DNA from 2 places in the Spiroplasma citri genome. Region 2 is predicted to be linked to the other one. Evidence: riboswitches for the same ligand, from Rfam matches in the RefSeq annotation. Region 2 holds a riboswitch; the other holds the start of a gene.
What was found. A riboswitch is a leader RNA that binds a small molecule or an ion and turns the genes downstream of it on or off. The one in region 2 is predicted to bind cobalamin.
Positions count from the first base shown of each region.

Region 1: it holds a riboswitch for cobalamin, as region 2 does, so the genes downstream of both, SCITRI_RS11880 (hypothetical protein) here and deoD (purine-nucleoside phosphorylase) in region 2, are expected to answer to the same signal.

Region 1 is NZ_CP013197.1:1,476,121-1,485,093, forward strand. It holds gene SCITRI_RS11850 (hypothetical protein) at 1-183, shown strand, start outside; gene SCITRI_RS11855 (hypothetical protein) at 231-407, shown strand; gene rplA (50S ribosomal protein L1) at 429-1,115, opposite strand; gene rplK (50S ribosomal protein L11) at 1,118-1,609, opposite strand; partial or broken gene SCITRI_RS12610 (ISNCY family transposase) at 1,797-3,060, shown strand; gene SCITRI_RS11860 (hypothetical protein) at 3,411-3,782, shown strand; gene SCITRI_RS11865 (hypothetical protein) at 4,050-4,304, shown strand; gene SCITRI_RS11870 (hypothetical protein) at 4,687-4,911, shown strand; gene SCITRI_RS08705 (hypothetical protein) at 5,158-5,478, opposite strand; gene SCITRI_RS11875 (hypothetical protein) at 5,773-6,072, opposite strand; gene SCITRI_RS11880 (hypothetical protein) at 6,086-6,394, opposite strand; cobalamin riboswitch at 6,696-6,885, opposite strand; gene SCITRI_RS08715 (hypothetical protein) at 7,115-7,540, shown strand; gene SCITRI_RS08720 (hypothetical protein) at 7,582-7,971, shown strand; gene SCITRI_RS08725 (plasmid recombination protein) at 8,102-8,973, shown strand, end outside.
Region 2 is NZ_CP013197.1:528,546-537,518, reverse strand. It holds gene SCITRI_RS02840 (nucleoside 2-deoxyribosyltransferase) at 1-489, opposite strand, end outside; gene SCITRI_RS02835 (bifunctional 4-hydroxy-2-oxoglutarate aldolase/2-dehydro-3-deoxy-phosphogluconate aldolase) at 505-1,116, opposite strand; gene tkt (transketolase) at 1,116-3,104, opposite strand; gene SCITRI_RS02825 (deoxynucleoside kinase) at 3,150-3,773, opposite strand; gene deoD (purine-nucleoside phosphorylase) at 3,793-4,503, opposite strand; cobalamin riboswitch at 4,902-5,086, opposite strand; gene SCITRI_RS11245 (hypothetical protein) at 5,682-6,380, opposite strand; gene SCITRI_RS11240 (hypothetical protein) at 6,567-7,169, opposite strand; gene SCITRI_RS11235 (hypothetical protein) at 8,151-8,576, shown strand.

The DNA.
Region 1 (8,973 bases), 650 kb from region 2:
CTTTTAAAAAACATTATTACAATTAACATTCACTTTATAACACCAATTATTACATTTATTTTATTTGGTATTTTTTCATATTATGAGCAACAAGATTTTAAATATTTTATTAAAAGAATTAATTACTTTAGTTTAATATTACCAATTTTATATATTGTATTTTCATGAACTAGACTAGACTAGTGATATATATTGAATACCATGGTTATGTTCCAACAGATGGAAGAATAATGTGATGAAATAGTTATAAAATTTTAAACCCCTATCTTCATCCAGTTTTAGCACCGTTATTAGTAATCTTTTCAGGCATTTGGATTTATGGTATTTCAACTTTAGTTAGTTATTTAGCATTATTTTCATTAAGAACTAAAAAGAAACAAAAAAAGGAAAAGATTAACAGTTGTTAATCTTTTCCTTTTTTATATTAATTATAATTCAATTAAAACTTTAATTCCTGGTCCCATTGTTGTTGTTATAGCAATATTTTTAATATATGTTCCTTTAACAGCTGCTGGTTTTGCCTTACGAATTGTTTCATAAATTACATCATAATTAGCTTTTAAAGCTTCAACTTTGTATGATGCTTTACCGATAATTGAATGAATGTTTCCATTTTTATCAACACGGTATTCAACTTTTCCTTTTTTAACATCACCAATTGCTTTAGCAACATCTGGAGTAACTGTTCCTGTTTTAGGGTTTGGCATTAATCCTTTTGGTCCTAATAATTTCCCAATTTTCCCTAATTCTGCCATAATATCTGGTGTTGCAATGATAACATCATAATCAAATCAATTTTCTTTTTGAATTTTTTCAATTAAATCTTTACCACCAACAAAATCAGCACCCGCTGCTTTAGCATCAGCTTCCTTGCTATTTGTTAAAACTAAGATTCGTTGTGTTTTTCCTGTTCCTTTTGGTAACACAACAGCTCCACGAATTTGTTGGTCAGCATGACGTGGATCAACATTTAGATTAAAGGCAACTTCAACGGTTGAGTCAAACTTTGTTGTTGCAGTTTGTTTTGCTAATTCAATTGCTTCTACAATTGGGTATACCTTATTTTTGTCAACTAATTCAGCAGCTTTGTTATATTTTTTACCAAATTTTGCCATCCTTAGTTTTTTTCCTTCTTACTTGGCATACCTTGAACAACTATCCCCATATTACGAGCAGTTCCCTCAATAATATTTATTGCTGCTTCAACATCATTTGCGTTTAAATCAATAAGTTTATATTCCGCAATTTTACGAACTTCATCAACTGAAATCGTTGCTACTTTCTCATCTTTTGCCTTTGCTGACCCCTTTTGGATTTTTGCTGCTTTTTTTAATAAAATTGCGGCTGGTGTTGTTTTTAATTCAAATTTAAATGTCTTATCATCAAAAGCAGTAATAACAACTGGAACGACATCACCCATTCGTTCTTTTGTTGCATCATTGAACTGTGTACAAAATTGAGGCATATTAATTCCTAATGAAGCTAATTCTGGCCCTGGTTTTGCTTGTCCTGCTTGAAATTCTAATTTTGCAATTCTTGTAATTTTTGCCACGAGCAATTTCCTCCTTTTAATTAAATTCTCGCTGTGGTCCAAACGTAATGTTAACATTACTACCACATTTAAGCATACTCTATATAATAGAATAAATGCCTAATTAATTATAACAATAAAAAAATAAAAAAACAACTTTATTTTAAAACAAATGTCCTTATCTTGTGATAATTTAGTAATAGTTATCTAGCAAAAATTTCGCAATTATTTATATTATTAATTTGGTGATAGCTACGGAAAGAAAATTAACAATGACAGAAAAACATAAATATAAAACTACTGGAAAAGTTATTAATAATGAAATAACAAAAAAACGTGCTGCTAAAATTTTAGATTTGTCTATTCGTAGAATTGAAAAATTAATGAAAATTTATGATACACAAAATATGACTTCCTTTGCCCATCATTCACATGGTATAACAGCATATAACAAAACAAAACCAGAAATTTGTGAAAATATTCTTAATTTTTACAAAACTAAATATATTGATTTTAATTTTATACATTTTAAAGAAAAATTACTTGAAAATGAAAAAATAAAAATTTCTTATTCAGTTTTGTACAACTTAATGTCTCTAAATCAAATAAAATCTCCTAGAAAACAGAAATTAAGAAAAAAAAGATAAATCACATCCTTTAAGAGAACGCCGCAAATATTTTGGGGAATTATTACAAGCTGATGCTAGTAAACATTTATGACTAGGAATAAATCATCCTAAAATATTTTTACATGGTGCTATTGATGATACAACAAATACAGTTGTTGGATTATATTTTGATTATCAAGAAACCTTAAATGGTTATTATAATGTTTTATATCAAATTTTAAAAAACTATGGTATTCCTATGACATTTTATACAGATAAGCGAACAATTTTTACTTATCAAAAAAATAATAGTAAAAACGAAGAAAAAGACACATTTACTCAATTCAGCAGATGCTGTAATGAATTAGGTGTCGAAATCATAACTACTTCAATTCCTCAAACAAAAGGTCGAATTGAACAGTTATGAGGTACTTTACAAGATCGTCTAAAAAATGAATTAGGTCTTGCAAAAGTAACTACTCTTGAAGAAGCAAATAAGTTCTTAAAAGAATTTCTACCTAAATTCAATAAACACTTTGCTCTTCCCATTGATTATAACAATTCTGCTTTCGTTGATGCACCAGAAAGTGACAAAATTAATTTACTTTTATCAATAACTTCAACAATAAGAACAGATAATGGATCATCAATTAGTTATGCAAATAAAAAGTGCTTAACTTATGATAATAAAAAACTAAAAGTTTTTAATTCAAAAACAAATGTTACAATAATGTTACAATAATTAATGCATTTGATAAAACATTGTATCTTAAGTATGAAAACAAAATTTATAATCTATTAGAATATATTCCAACAGTTAAAAATACAGAAAAAACATTACCAAAATCTAAAGCTCATAAACCCAAATCAAATCATCCATGAACTGAAAGATATACTATGAAACAATTATCAATTAAATAAATTTACGAAATTTTAGCTAGATATTGACACTTTATTTTAAAACAAAAAATAACAAATAAAAAATTAAATAAAAGCAATTATTAATTAAAAAATATTGTTAATTTTAAATAAACATTATAAGGTAAGTATTGTAAATGATTTTAAAAATATTATATTTTTAAAATAAATGGCTTAATTAATTAATTAATTAAAATAATAAGGAAATTTTAATATGGAATTTACATCAGAAATGAAAAATCAGCTGAAAAAAATATATAAATCAATTAAAAAGGTCTTAATTCTTTGAACATCTATAATAAAGTAAACTCTTAAAAAGAGTGTAATATTTTATTAGGAGATGTTCTTTTATTATGGGAAAATGATACACAAAAGAAGAAAAAATAAAAATTATTAAATACTATCATAAAAATGTGTATATGAATACAATAAAAAAATTTACTATTGCAAAGGAAACTTTAAGCAGATGAATTAAAATCACAAATGAAGATAATTTAATTCCTGGAAAGGATCCTCAGTCAAAGGAAATTCGCAGACCAGGCCGACCTAAAACTATTGATTTTAATAGTATGAGTAAAGAGGAACTAATTAAATATATAGAAATGATACAAGATATAAAAAAGTATTTAACCAAATCGAATAAAATGAAATTTTGAGCGGTTTGGTCCTTGAAGAAAAAATACACGATTAAATATTTAACTCATATTTTAAATATTTCTAAATAAGGATATTATAAGTGATTTAACAACGGTATGCAAAAATTTAATAAGTGAGATTCAAAATTAGCTAAATTAATTAAAATATCATTTTTTAAATTTAATAAAATTTATGGTTATAAAATGTTAACTTTAATAATTAATAAAATCTATAATTTATCTTTAAAAGCTCATATGGTATATAGATATATGAAATATTTAAATCTAAAATCTGTTCAAAGAATTAAAAAATTCAAATATAAACTTTAATCTGGGCCTTTTCGATATGAAAATTTATTGAGTCAAAACTTTAGGACTACTGAACTTAATCAAAAACTAGGAACCAATATTACATATTTGCTAACTAATAAAAAAACTTATTATTTATCAATTGTCAAAGATTTTCATAATAACCAAATTTTGGACTATCAAATTAGTAATAATTTAGGTACTAATTTTGTTTTAAAAAATATTATTAATGCTTGAATAAAAGCTGGTAAACCTAAAACATGAATTTTACAATCTGATCAAGGATTTCATTACACAAATTAAAATTATCAAAGACTTTGCAATTATTTAGGAATTAAAATATCAATGTCTAAACGAGGTAATCCATATGATAATGTCCATACTAAATCATGATTTGGTACAATGAAAAGTGAATTTTTAAATCAAATTTCAAGAAAAAAGAGAACTACAAAATGAATTATAAGTAATTTACCTAAGTAAATTTATTTTTATAATAATTTTAGACCACAATAAAAATTAAAAGGTCTAAGTCCTGTTGAATACAGGAACCTAAACCTTTAGTCATTTTTTATTAGTCTACTTTTCTTGACTAATTCACTTTTTTACAACACTTGGTTTTAATAAAAAAGAATCTGAAAAAATAGCAACTTCTACTTGTAAAAATATAACAAAAAATTGAAAACAAATGGGAATTAATGAAAATGTAGTAAATGAGTGAAGTTCAATTGCTACAGACGCTTCAAGAGAAGGAAAAAAACACCAAATTTCTTCACCACAAACAGGACAAGCAGAATTACAAAAAATGATTGATAAAATGGTATACTTGTTCCAATCCAACCACGCATGTCAACAAACAGCATTAATAATCCTGCAGCATAAACTAATCCAATTGCAAAACAACAAAGAATAAAAGATATTCAAAAAATTTATAAAGAATTTAATCAAACAGAACAAAATCAAGAACTTGAACAAGAAAAATAAAAAGACGATTTTGTTCTTTTTAATTTATTACTACAAATTATTACTACAAAATCGACTATTTAATAAATTAATTATTGAGACTAAAGTATTATTTGATTTGCTTCCACAATTTACATATTAAATAAAAAATGATATTAAAATAATTTTAATATCATTTCTTAATAGCATTAAATTTTTACTCGTGAACAAAAATCCACCCTAATGCTCCAACTCCAATAAAAAGATTAGGAACGGCCCCTAAATAGGTTCAGGGTGATTGATAATCTGCTTTTACAAAAAATCCAACTATGAAAATTACTGCTAAACTAGCAATGGCAAGTGCTCATAATAATGATCAAAAGCCTGGTTTAACTGATAGCGGAACCAAAATATACAAAATTCCTAAAATCAAAAGAACTGGTCAACTTGTGTCTCATCCGTAAATTGAAGTTTTTGTTGGAACGCCAGCAGCAAATAAAATGCCAATAATAATAATTCAAGCTGCGCCAATAAACATTAAAATTTTTGGTCATGTTAATGTCTTAATAATTTCATCTCCTTCCAAGATAATTACAATAATAATTATACAATAAAATTATGAAATTATTTTGGCATTTTTATAACCTTTATCATTAAAAGAATTTTAATTTCGCGATGTTAAATATGTCAAAACATCAGTCACACGAAAAGTATTATTAATTGCAGGAATTAGTTGTGGTGAAATATATTGGGCCTTATTTTCACCAATGATTTTAAAATAAAAACCTCAGTTGGGTAATCGGTATTTTATTTTATTAAAACTATTATTTATTTAATCTTCTTGATAATTTAGATCTATTCGAAATACATTTTGAGCCTTAGTTTTTGACACTCTAATTGAAACTTTACTAACAAGGCTTAATGGAATATTCATCCCCACTTGAATTTTATTTTCAGTGCTACTTCAAACTCCATATATTGCCTTTTGGATTTCCGTCTGCAATAAAACATCCCAACGGTTAGAATTTCATCAAACAAATTGTTTTCCATCCACTTCTTGAACTGGATGAGAATCACGAATTGTTCCTCATTGTTTAAATTCTTTTTGAAATCGGTCATTTAGTTGCTTCATATTCTTACTATTTTTAAGGTCTTATCACTTTATCTTGTGACATTATTGTATAACCATTAACAGGGGTATTTTGCGTCAAAAAGGAATTAGAAATATAAACATTACCATCATCAGTTTTTGTAAATGTTATTGGCTCATACAGATGAGTTACATCTTGCATATGAGCAGTATCACCAAACTGTAATTTTTGTATTACTTTATCAAGACTTACAACATTTTTAAAATAAAAATAAATATGTGCTTCTTGATTAAGATCTAATCAATCTTTTTGTTGGAAGGTACTTGATGCAGTTGACAAATAATAATTATTATAGCCAACCACAAATTCTTCATTTTCCTCCGTTTTTATTTGATAGATTCAATCTGGATCACAATAGGAAAGCGATTCATCAACATTTTTACAAGAAATTGTTGTTAATGTTGGTGAAAAAATAAATGTAGAACTTAGGAATAGTAATAATTTTTTTTCATTTTCTTATTTTTTTCTAGCAAATTAACAATGGACAATTTAATTCTAGTTCCAGTAAATTAAAAAGCATTCCCCAGCATGCTTTTTATATAACAATCACTAAATTATTTATTTACAAAATAATTACATGACTCACACCCAAGAATTATATAATAAGACTAATTAAATTTAGAAAGGTCTACTGGCTTAATTTCATCCTACTAACCGCCTTCCCAAAAGTTTTCCTTTCAGTGGCTAATGTGGCTTTCGTCAATATCACAGTTGCTGGGACAGCTTAAGATTTACACTTAATTCCCTAACTCTAAATAACTATTTACTAAATTGTCTAAAATTCATGCTGGAACATTTCAAAAACAAGCGCTTTCTATAATTGACGATGGATAACTTAAGGGTAACAAATAACTAATAATATTTAAACAATTAAATCGAAAATGACTAGGTTGTGAAATAAATAATAATTACTTTGCAATGGTACAAAAGCGATTAAAGAAAATACAACTTAAATTAAATTTTTAAAAAATGAATAACTTTCAATTAATCAAAAAGATAAATTATATTGCTGTTTTAATTGCAATGATGGTTGTATTATCGCAAACTATGCGAATCCAAATTATTCCAAGAACATCAATTCCATTATTTTTAATTCCTATTTTTATAAGTGGAATTATTTTAAATTGATATTGGTGTTTATTAATTGGAATTATGGGACATTTTTTATCAGATTTAACATTATGAGGTTTTACTGTGGGATCATTATGCTGAAATATTGGGACAGGTTTATTAGCAGTTTTAATTAAACTAATTAATTGAATAAAAATAAATCATAGTATTAAAATTATTCTTATTTTATTAGCAAACATAATTATTTATCTTCCAATTGATTTTATGCTTTTTTTGATTAAATCTTGGTGTTTTAAATATAGAACAAATAATTATCGGAATATTAATTACGAACACAATATGTTTACCAATTTTCTATTTTATAACATTAAAAATTAAAAAAGATTAAAAATAATTTTTTAGAGAAAGGAACTATCAAAATGAAAGAAACAGAAAAATATATAAGTTATCAAGTTATGACAAATAATTTAATTTTAACAAAACCTTATTATGATATTAAAGGTAATAAATGAATTGATTTAAGGATAAAAAATTTATTGTATCATTATGCAAGCATTAATATAAATAGCAAATATTTTAAATTACAATATAACAAAGATTATTGTTTTATTACAATTTTTAAAAATCAAAACTTTTATATTAAAAATAAAGATGGAAAAATTGAGGGTGAGGTTAATTGAGAAAAACTGCACCCTTTTTTATTAGAAATGAATAAGCAAGTTTTAATTAAAAAAGCAGAAAAAAAACAAATATACCAAGAAAATTTAAAATATTTTAATAGTAATAAATTTCCAAAAAAAGATGATTAATTAGACAAAATAAAAATGAAATTTTTCAAATATTTTGGCAAAGCCAAAATGTATGATGAGCAAGCATTTTGGCTTTATAAATTTAATAAATTTTAAAAGGTAAAAATTTCCAAAAAAGGAGGATAAAAAGATGGAAAAAGAAGATAAATTTAGGTCATCACCACCAATTGCAACTTTTAAAAAATATAGTAGTAAAAGTGTTAATAAATTAATAAGACATAATTTTAGAATTGGAATACCTGAAAATGTTAATCCTGAATTTACAAAATATAATTTTTATTATGTTAGTGATAAAAAAGAAAAAATTATAAATGATAAAGGTTTTAAGTTAGCAAATAATAAAAGATTTGAATTATTAAAAAATATAGAAGAAGATTGAAATAAACAACAACAGAAATATAGTGAAGCACAAAAATCAACTTTTAAAGATTTTTGTAATAAACACAATACTTACATAGAAGTTGTTTTGCCAGCAACAAGACAAGAATGATTTGAAAAAATGGGAATATGTCAATTTACAGATATTCAAGTATGGGACAAAAAAACAGATACGCGTAAAATGGGACAATTAATTCCTGAAAGTATAAATTATTATAAATTAAATGAATGAGTTAATATTGAAATAAATTTTATGAAACAATGAATGAAAAATAATCTTAAAACAGATATTGGGTATTTATATTCAACAGTTCATATGGACGAAACAACACCCCATATTCATTTTGGTTTTATTCCAATTAGTAAAGTTTTTTCAAAAAAGCTCAATGAAGAAAGATACATAATTAGTAATAATAGGGTTTTTGGTGGCAAAAAACAACTACAAAAGTTTAATAATTACCATGCTAATTATTTAACAAAAGCAGGTTATGAAATAGAACCTGGTGAAATTGGTGGTAAAGGTAGTTATAACACTATGAATTTTCGACAAGTTAAAGAATTTGAACGAAATAAATTAGAAAACGAAATTAATAATCTATTTGATGAGTACATATCTACGAAAGG
Region 2 (8,973 bases):
TTCAATAGCTCAAATTGCTTCACACGCTAATTTATGCGAATTACATAATGTCATTTGAGGAACATCACCACTATTTAATGGTTCATAATATAATGCCCCTGTAATCATTTCATTTAAACCAAAACCAGGATATTCTCCTTTTAAAATTCCTTGGTGTAAACGAAAGTCAGAAATAATTGGTAATAAATATTTATTTTTATTATGAATTGCTTGTTCAACTACTAAACCAAATTCCATATGAGTTCCTGAATCTCATCCATCTAATTCAAAAATAACATAGTCTGCCTCCGTTAAACCAGCATAATCTAATTCAAAAATTGCTTTATTTGTAGGGCGCTTTTTTTGATTTGTTTCAAAATCAACTGGATTTCCAATAATAAAATCTGGAAACATTTTACGCAACATATCTCCTTCACGTTTTCTTGTATTTCACTGGGCCTCAGTAAACATACTACCCGCATTATAAATTACTTTTTTATTATCTCTCATATTATTTTTTCTCCTTTATTGATTAATTATTGTTTCAAATTTTTTAAATTTTTCCATATCAAGACATGTGCTATTAATATCACCCGTGATAAAAGCACCAACGGCAATTAAATCATATCCTAAGTTTTTTGCTTCTTCATAATTAGTTAAATTAATTCCTCCCGAAGCCATATAAATTTTTGTTGGAAAAAATGTTTTAATTGTTTGAATAAAATTTAATTTAAATGCTGTTGCTGGAAAAATTTTAATAATTTCTCATTTAGCATTAACAATATCGTTAACTTCTTGTAGTGTCATTGCCCCTGGAATATATAGTAAATTATTTTGATGACAATATTCACTAACTGCTTGGTTAAAAACTGGACCCACTAAAAATTGAGCTCCGGCTTTTGCCGCTTGCATTGCTTGTTCTAATGTTAAAACTGTTCCTGCTCCAACTAAAATTGTTGGGTATTTGTTACGAAAAAAACTAATTAATTCTGCAACATTAGGAATCGTGAATGTTAATTCTAAACATTTGACTTGTAAATTAATTAACTGTTCACAAATTTGTTGAGCAACAGCATAATTATGATTTCGAATTACATAAAAAGTTTTATAGTCTAATAGTTTTTCTAATGTAATCATTATTCTTCTAAATATGCTGTAATTCTATTAATAATAGAACTTTGATCTAATTGCTTATACTTAATAACAGCATCAGCACTTCCCGATAAACCATAATCATCAACACCCAGAACTAAACCAGTTTTACCAACAAATTTATATCAAACATAATCATTTGAAAATTCAATTGCAATTACTTTTGTTATATTTTTTGGAACAATTTTTTCTTGATAAGCCCTTGGTTGTTGTTCAAATAATTCAACACAAGGCATTGATACAACACGAATGTTTTTCTTAATTGTCTTAGCTGCAATAATTGCTGGTGCTACTTCAGTTCCTGTTGCAATAATAATTGCCTCCAATGGTTTTGTCTCATCTTCAGCAACAACAATATATCCACCTTTTAGTGTTTGTTCTCAGCATGTTTCTGATAATTGATATGGGGTATCTTGTCGCGATAAGATCAAAGCTGATGGAGTACTTTTTGCTTCCACGCTTGCTTTCAAACATCCAATTGCTTCTTTAATATCCGCTGGCCGAAAAACATTTAAATTCGGACAATTTCGTAACATTGCTAATTGCTCAACTGGCTGATGTGATTTTCCATCAAAACCAACACCAATTGAATCATGGGAAAAAGCAAAAATAACTGGTAAGTTTTGAATACACGCCATTCGAACACATGGTTTCATATAATCAGCAAAAATTAAAAATGTTGAATTAAATCCTTTCAAACCTTGGTGTAATTCAACACCAATGCTAATTGTTCCGGCCGCAAATTCTCGCACTCCAAAATGGACATTATTATTTTGTGGGGTTGATGTTGTTCATGATCCATTATAACCAATGATTTTGGTTGCAGTTCCTAAATCAGCACTACCTCCAAACATATTATTTAAACATTTTTGTTGATAATATTTAAATACATCTCCCATAATAATTCGTGTTCCTGCTTTTTTATCTTTATCTGTTGTTAATAATTCTGCAAAAGATTTTAAATTAACCGATGGAATAGCAAATAATTCTTCATATTCCTTTGGAAACTCTGTTTTGTAAGCAGTTATTTTTTTCTTTCACTCTTCATATTTTATTGCTCCTCGTTTAGCAAAAGTATCTTGTCAGTGTTTTTTAACATCATTGTCAACATAAAATTGAGGATGATTAAAATCATAAAATGCTTTTACTTGGTCCATCTCCTCAGAAGTAAATGGTGAAGAATGCATTGGTGAACCTTGTTTTGGATGCCCATAACCAATAATTGTTTTACATTCAATTAATGTTGGTTTATCAGATTTTTGAGCTTGTTCAATTGCTTTTTGAATTGCTGGCAAGTCCTCATCTGCGTTTTCAATTCGAATATAATTTCAATTTTGTGCTTCAAAAAAACGTTGATAATCAATCTTTAAAACAGCATCACATTTTGTATCTAATTGACAATCATTTGAATCATATAACATAATTAATTTATTTAATTTTCACACCCCAGCTAATTGAATTGCCTCAATTGCTCCTCCTTCTTGTAAATCACCGTCACTACATAAAACATAAGTATAATGGTCAATGATTTTATAATCTGGTTTATTAAATTTAGCCGCTAGATGTTGTTCAGATAATGCCATCCCAACCCCATAGCCAACTCCTTGCCCTAGGGGGCCAGAAGAATTATCGACTCCAGGAGTAACGCCATATTCTGGATGAGCTGGAGTTTTTGAATTAATATGACGATAATTTTTTAAATCATCAATTGTCAAATTATAACCAGCTAAATGTAAAATCGCATATTGTAAAGTTGAAGCATGTCCTGGGGATAATACAAAACGATCACGATTGATTCAATCGGGTACTGCCGGATTAGCAATTAAATTATCTAAATAAATTGCTTGCATTAGTGGTGCTGCACTTAATACAATCCCTGGGTGACCAGTTTTATTATAAATAATAGGATCTAAGCCTAAAATTCTTAAATTACTTAAACTTTTTGTTTCAATATTATTATTTGTGCTTTTCATTTTAATTTCCTCCTTATTAAATTAAAATATTAATAATAATTATTTTTAAATTAAACAAGGAACCTTATTATCAAGAGGTAATAAATGTTGCATAATAATGCTTATTTTTTCTGAAAAATCATCATTGTCAGCATCAATAACAATAAATTTATAATCATTTTTTAATTCATGATATAAAATTTCATATTGTTCATTCAATTTTTCCCAGTAATAATATGGGGTTTCTAATTCTAATTGACGCCCACGCTGTTTAATTCGTTCAACAGCCTTTTCAGTTGAAACTTTTAAATAAATAATGACATCAAATCCTAATTTTTGTTTCAAAATTGGAACAATAACATTTTGAAAAAAACGATTGTAGACTTTAAAATCAATTTCATTCATAATTTTTAATAAATGAGAAACTCGCACAAAAACAGGGTCTTCTAAAATTGTGCGGTCAAAAACAGTATCATCTAAATTATCAATGTTAAAAAATTGCTCAATTCTTGTTGTTAACATATAAATTTGCATTTTAAAAGCAAATCCTTCCATGTCCTGATAAAAATCCTTAAAATATGGATTTTCTTCTAATGGTTCTTTAAACAAATTATAGTTTAATTGTTTGCATAATTCTTCACTAACTTTTGTTTTCCCTGCCCCAACGGTTCCAAAGACTGCAATTTTCATTTTATTGCTCCTTTCGTTTTTAACCCATTAATTGAACAGCAGTGTCTAATGCTAATTCAACCATTGTCATAAAATTATTTTGCCGTTCTAAAGCTGTAGTAACTTCTTTCGTCACAAGATGGTCAGAAACTGTTAATAATGTCGCTGCATGTTTTTGCGTAACAATTGCATTAGTAAACAAAGCATATGATTCCATTTCAACAACATCTAAGTTATGAGTATGAATAAAGTCTAATGAATCATCATAACGGTAAAAAACATCTGCTGCATGCGCAATTCCCGTGTGTGTTTTAATTCCTTTTGCTTGTGCTACAGCTTCAATTTCATTAAATAATTTTTCACTTGCGGCAATTAAATTACTATCAATATTAGCTGCAATTTTTGCATAATTACTTTCACCAAATGCTTCACGAACATTAAAGATATCATAAACTTTAATATTCGGATTATAACTTCCAGCTGAACCAATTCGAATAATGTAATCAACATCGTAAAACTTAAATAATTCGTATGAATAAATTCCAATGCTTGGACAACCCATTCCGCTTCCAGCAATTGTTACCTCAATGTTTTTATACTTGCCAGTATACATTAACATATTTCGAACTTCATTTACTAATTTTAAATTTGTTAAATATTTTTCCGCAACGGTTTTTGCTCGTAATGGGTCTCCCGGCATTAAAACGACTTTTGCAATTTCTTCTTTTTTGGCATTAATATGTGGTGTCATTTTTTGTTCCTCTCTTTTCCGCTTAATTTAATTACCAATAAATACCTATCAATCCTATTTTTATTTAAAAAGTAAGGATATTTAAACAACACGAAAAAGAATATTGTTGCATATCCACATAAATGATGTTTAATTTCTACGGTTATTTTAATTAATAGTTTAAGACAACAACAAAAATAAAACCATTTTAAATCAAATGCTATTAAACTTAATTATTAATTAATTTTTATTATTTATTATTTTTTAAATAATACCTTTTGATAGGTTTACTGCTTTAAATTAACAACTAAAAAACTCTTTTTGACGTCTTTCAAATTATTATTTAATAGTTTTCACTAATAAATAATTAATCATCCAACCCCAGAGATAATAACTATAAGTGCAGCATTGATATCTTACCAATGTTTTTTAGAACGGTCTACTGGCTTAGTTTCACTTTACTCACTTTTCCTTCTCAAGAAATATTTTCTCAATGGAATTATGCTAGCTTTCATCCACTTTACAGTTGCTGGGACAGCCTAGGATTCACACCTAATTCCCGTAACATCCAAAATTGCTTTTTAAAGTTGTTAAAATAATAATATAAAGTTTACTTTTAAAATGCAAGTTAAAATTAACAAATTATTTACCAACTAAAAAGAAACTAGGAAAAAAGTTGATATTTTTATAATTAAAAATAAAACTATTGTCAGAAAAATCTAGGAGAATATAATGAAAATTGTAAATAATATTTATGGGCCTTACTTATTAAGTATTTTTACTCCTTTCAATCTCAATTAGAATCAAAAAATAGTCGAAAATCTAGCCCACCATAAAAATAATCGATAATATAATAAAATAAATAATAAGCAATTGATAATAAATAGTTTTTTAGTTAATAGCAGTTATTCATTTGCAATGTTATTAAATAAATTAGGTTTAGTTTTAAATTTTGTTATATTCCTTGCTAGTAGTAATCAGAAATATAGTCACAATGGTAAATGATTTAATGAATAATGTATTAATTATAATATAATTAATATAATTAGCAAACTCCCATATTATTCTCATACTAATCCTAATTATCATTAAAATGAACTGACCAGATTTATTATTTACATATTCGCTAGCGTTAATGCTAGCAATTTTTATCGTTAATTTAAAAAAAGCAAGATTTTCTTGCTTTTTTTAAATTAAACTTATTTTTTAGTAAATTCTAAAGTAAATAATGTTGATGTTCACCCAGTATAACAAACCGCATTATTTGGAACAAATAATAAATCAAAGTTTCAAACTGCCCGACGACGGAGTGAAAAAGTATCTTTAGTTTTATTTAAACTCACTTCATGAACACGTTTTTCTCAATTACCAGTGGTAAAAATGTCAAGTCCTGGTAAATTCTTTCCTTTATATGCTTCTTTAAAATCATCAATTAAAATTTTTAAAACATCTTTATATTTGCGATTTTTTAAATTTAAAATTTCAGTAAAAGCTTCTTCGCTAAGATGGAATACGCCGGAATGTTCATTTGATTCTAATTTAAAATGATTATAAAAAGCGACTACTAACCGTCCAAACTCCATTAACTTATTTGTTAAACCTTCTTCTGTAATTTCAACTTGAACTTTTAAGGCTTGACCATCATTCATTACTGCTCCAGATAGTGGGAAAACAGCTACTTGAATTTTAACTAAATTGACATGAAAATCAGCTAATCGTAAGTTTTGCCCTCCAATATTAAAAACATTAACTAATGCACGATAAAACTTAACAAAATTTTCTGGAGTAATTTTATCAGGTTGATATTCTTTTCCAGTTCAAACATATGAGGCTGTATTTTTTCGAACAACATCAACACCATTAGTAGTATTATTAATTGCACTTGTTAGTAAACTCAACAAGGTTATTGAAGAATTATATTTAATATTCTTTACAAATTTTTGTAATTCGCTATCACTTTCAATTTTACGCTGTAACTTTTCTAAAATAATTTTATCTAAATTAGCAAAACCAGCCGTATAGTTTACATCAAAATTTTGATAAATTTTAGCAAATTCTGGCGCTTTATCAATTTGAAAAACTCCTTATGTATTGAAAAAATTAACAATTACTCTGGAAATTTTTTGAACCATTCCATTTAAAACAACTTTCATTTCTTCTGAATTATCAGTAATAACATATTGAATCACATAATCTGAAGTTGTTGATAAAAGTTTAAAATTAGCTTTAAATTGAAAATGGAAATCTAATCTAACTGTTTTCACTTTTTCTAATCCTGGTCGATCTAAAATTGTTTTTAATTGTGCCATATCAATAAAAGTTAATTCATAATTTAAACTATCACTTACTAATTCAATTGGTTTACTATCAGGATAATAATTTGAATAGTCATTATAAATCTCATTACAAATATTATTAAAAACAGCAATAAAACCATTTTTTAGTGTTGCTAAAGCATTCTTCACATATTCATCCATTTGGTTTAATTTTTTACTTTCCGTTTCTTTATTGACCATTGTATATAACTTGTCAAATTTATTTTGATATTCAGTACTATTAATTGTATTTTTAGTTCGTGCATAAACTGAAAAATTGTTTATAGCACGTTGCGAAATTTTATTTAAAATTTCAATATCTTTTCCAACACCATTGTTATTATCATCTTTAAGAGGCGTCTTACAACTCATAATTGGACTGAATCCTGCCGTTGCAAAAAAGTCATTCCTAATAAACTCATTAGTTTTTTCATAATTTAAAATCCCTTCGTAATATTTATATTCATACTTTCTAATTATAACTTAAAAAAATAATTTAAAACTTAAATATCATAATTAAGGCTTCTTATCGCTAGCCGATGTTAAAAATTCTTTTTATTATATTTTATTAAATTAATGTCATTTATTTTTAAAATATTAGTAATATTTTAAAAATCATTTACATTTTTCACTTTATCATAATTATTTTATATTAACAATTATTTTTAAATTAATTTCCTTTCTATATCTTTATTTTAAAAAAACAATAAAAATTGGCTTTTTTAATGTATTTTCAATAAAAGCAAAATGTGTAACTAAAAAGAAGATTTTAATTACACATTTCAAATATAAACTAATGAAAACTATAAAATATATGTTTCTCTGTTTGCTTAAAATTAAGTTATTTATTAATATTAATTTTAAGCACCCCCATTTTTAAGCACCCCCATTATAAAAAAACTGGTTTGATGAAAAAAAGTAAATTATTTCACTGCTAAATCAATAAGTTTTAAAATATATTAACTTTTTTCTTTATTTACAATTTACAAAATAATTCATAATTTTGTTTGCATATATATAATACAAGATAGGCCCTAAATAAAAAGTTTCAATATTGAGAAAAGGAGAAATACAAGTAATGAAAAAAATACTAAATTTGTTAACTGTATTAGTACCTGAGCTTTTTGCGTTCAGAATTCTTATATTGATATAGAATTATTTCTTGATGGAAAACAATTAAAAATCAGACATAATTATTATTTTTCATCATCAAATTGCACTTATCGCACTTGAAGTAAATTAAAATACAATGCAATTCGTCTTGTTGGTAAAGTTGATGTAAATCCTCTATTTTTATTAACAGCGGAAAAAGCAAAACAATTTGATAATTGAGCTAATAGTAAAGAAGAGGAATTGCAAACAAAAAGAAACGATAAAAATTATAATAAAGATATTTTAATGAAAGAAGAAGTGGCATTTAAAGAAGAATTTAAACTATGATTAATAGAAATATTACATGGTTATATTCAAGATTTAATAATTTTAGATCAAAACAATCAAATAATAAATCTTATAGCAGAAATAGATGAAATAAAATCAAGATTAGATAAGCTAGAAGAGAAAAAAACATGCTTAGACAATATTTTTGAGTCATTTAAAAATAAAACTCTTGCTGATGCGCCTGGTGATGCTTGAGAAAAAATTAAAGAAAATAGTGACTCTGCTTTAAAAGTCATTATTAAAGAATCAGGAAAAGCATTCGCTACCGGAGTACTTAAAGGTATCGCGAAAGGTTCTGCGCTTAGTATAATTGGCTGTGTTGCTAGTTCTCTTTTCTAAAATGTATAGGAATCAATATTTATTTTAAATAGCAAAATAAAAAACATTAATCTTTATAAAAAAGTTTTTAATTTTTAATTGAAAAATTTTTTTATTAAAGATGTTTTTTAACTTATTTTTATGTTATTACTTAATTAACAGTTTTGCTAGACTTGTATTTACAATTTACAATATTAAAACATAATTTATTGATTTTTTAAATTATGATAGAATTATCTTAAAAATATTTTTAAAAAAACAAATTAAAAGGTAAAAAAATAGTAAATATTTTAAATATTGTATCATTTGTAATCACTACTTTATTCATTACTATTATTATAACAACACAAACCAGGACATAATTTGATAAAGATGTTTGCAATAAAACCTGCTGATGTTGCTACCATTGCAATACATT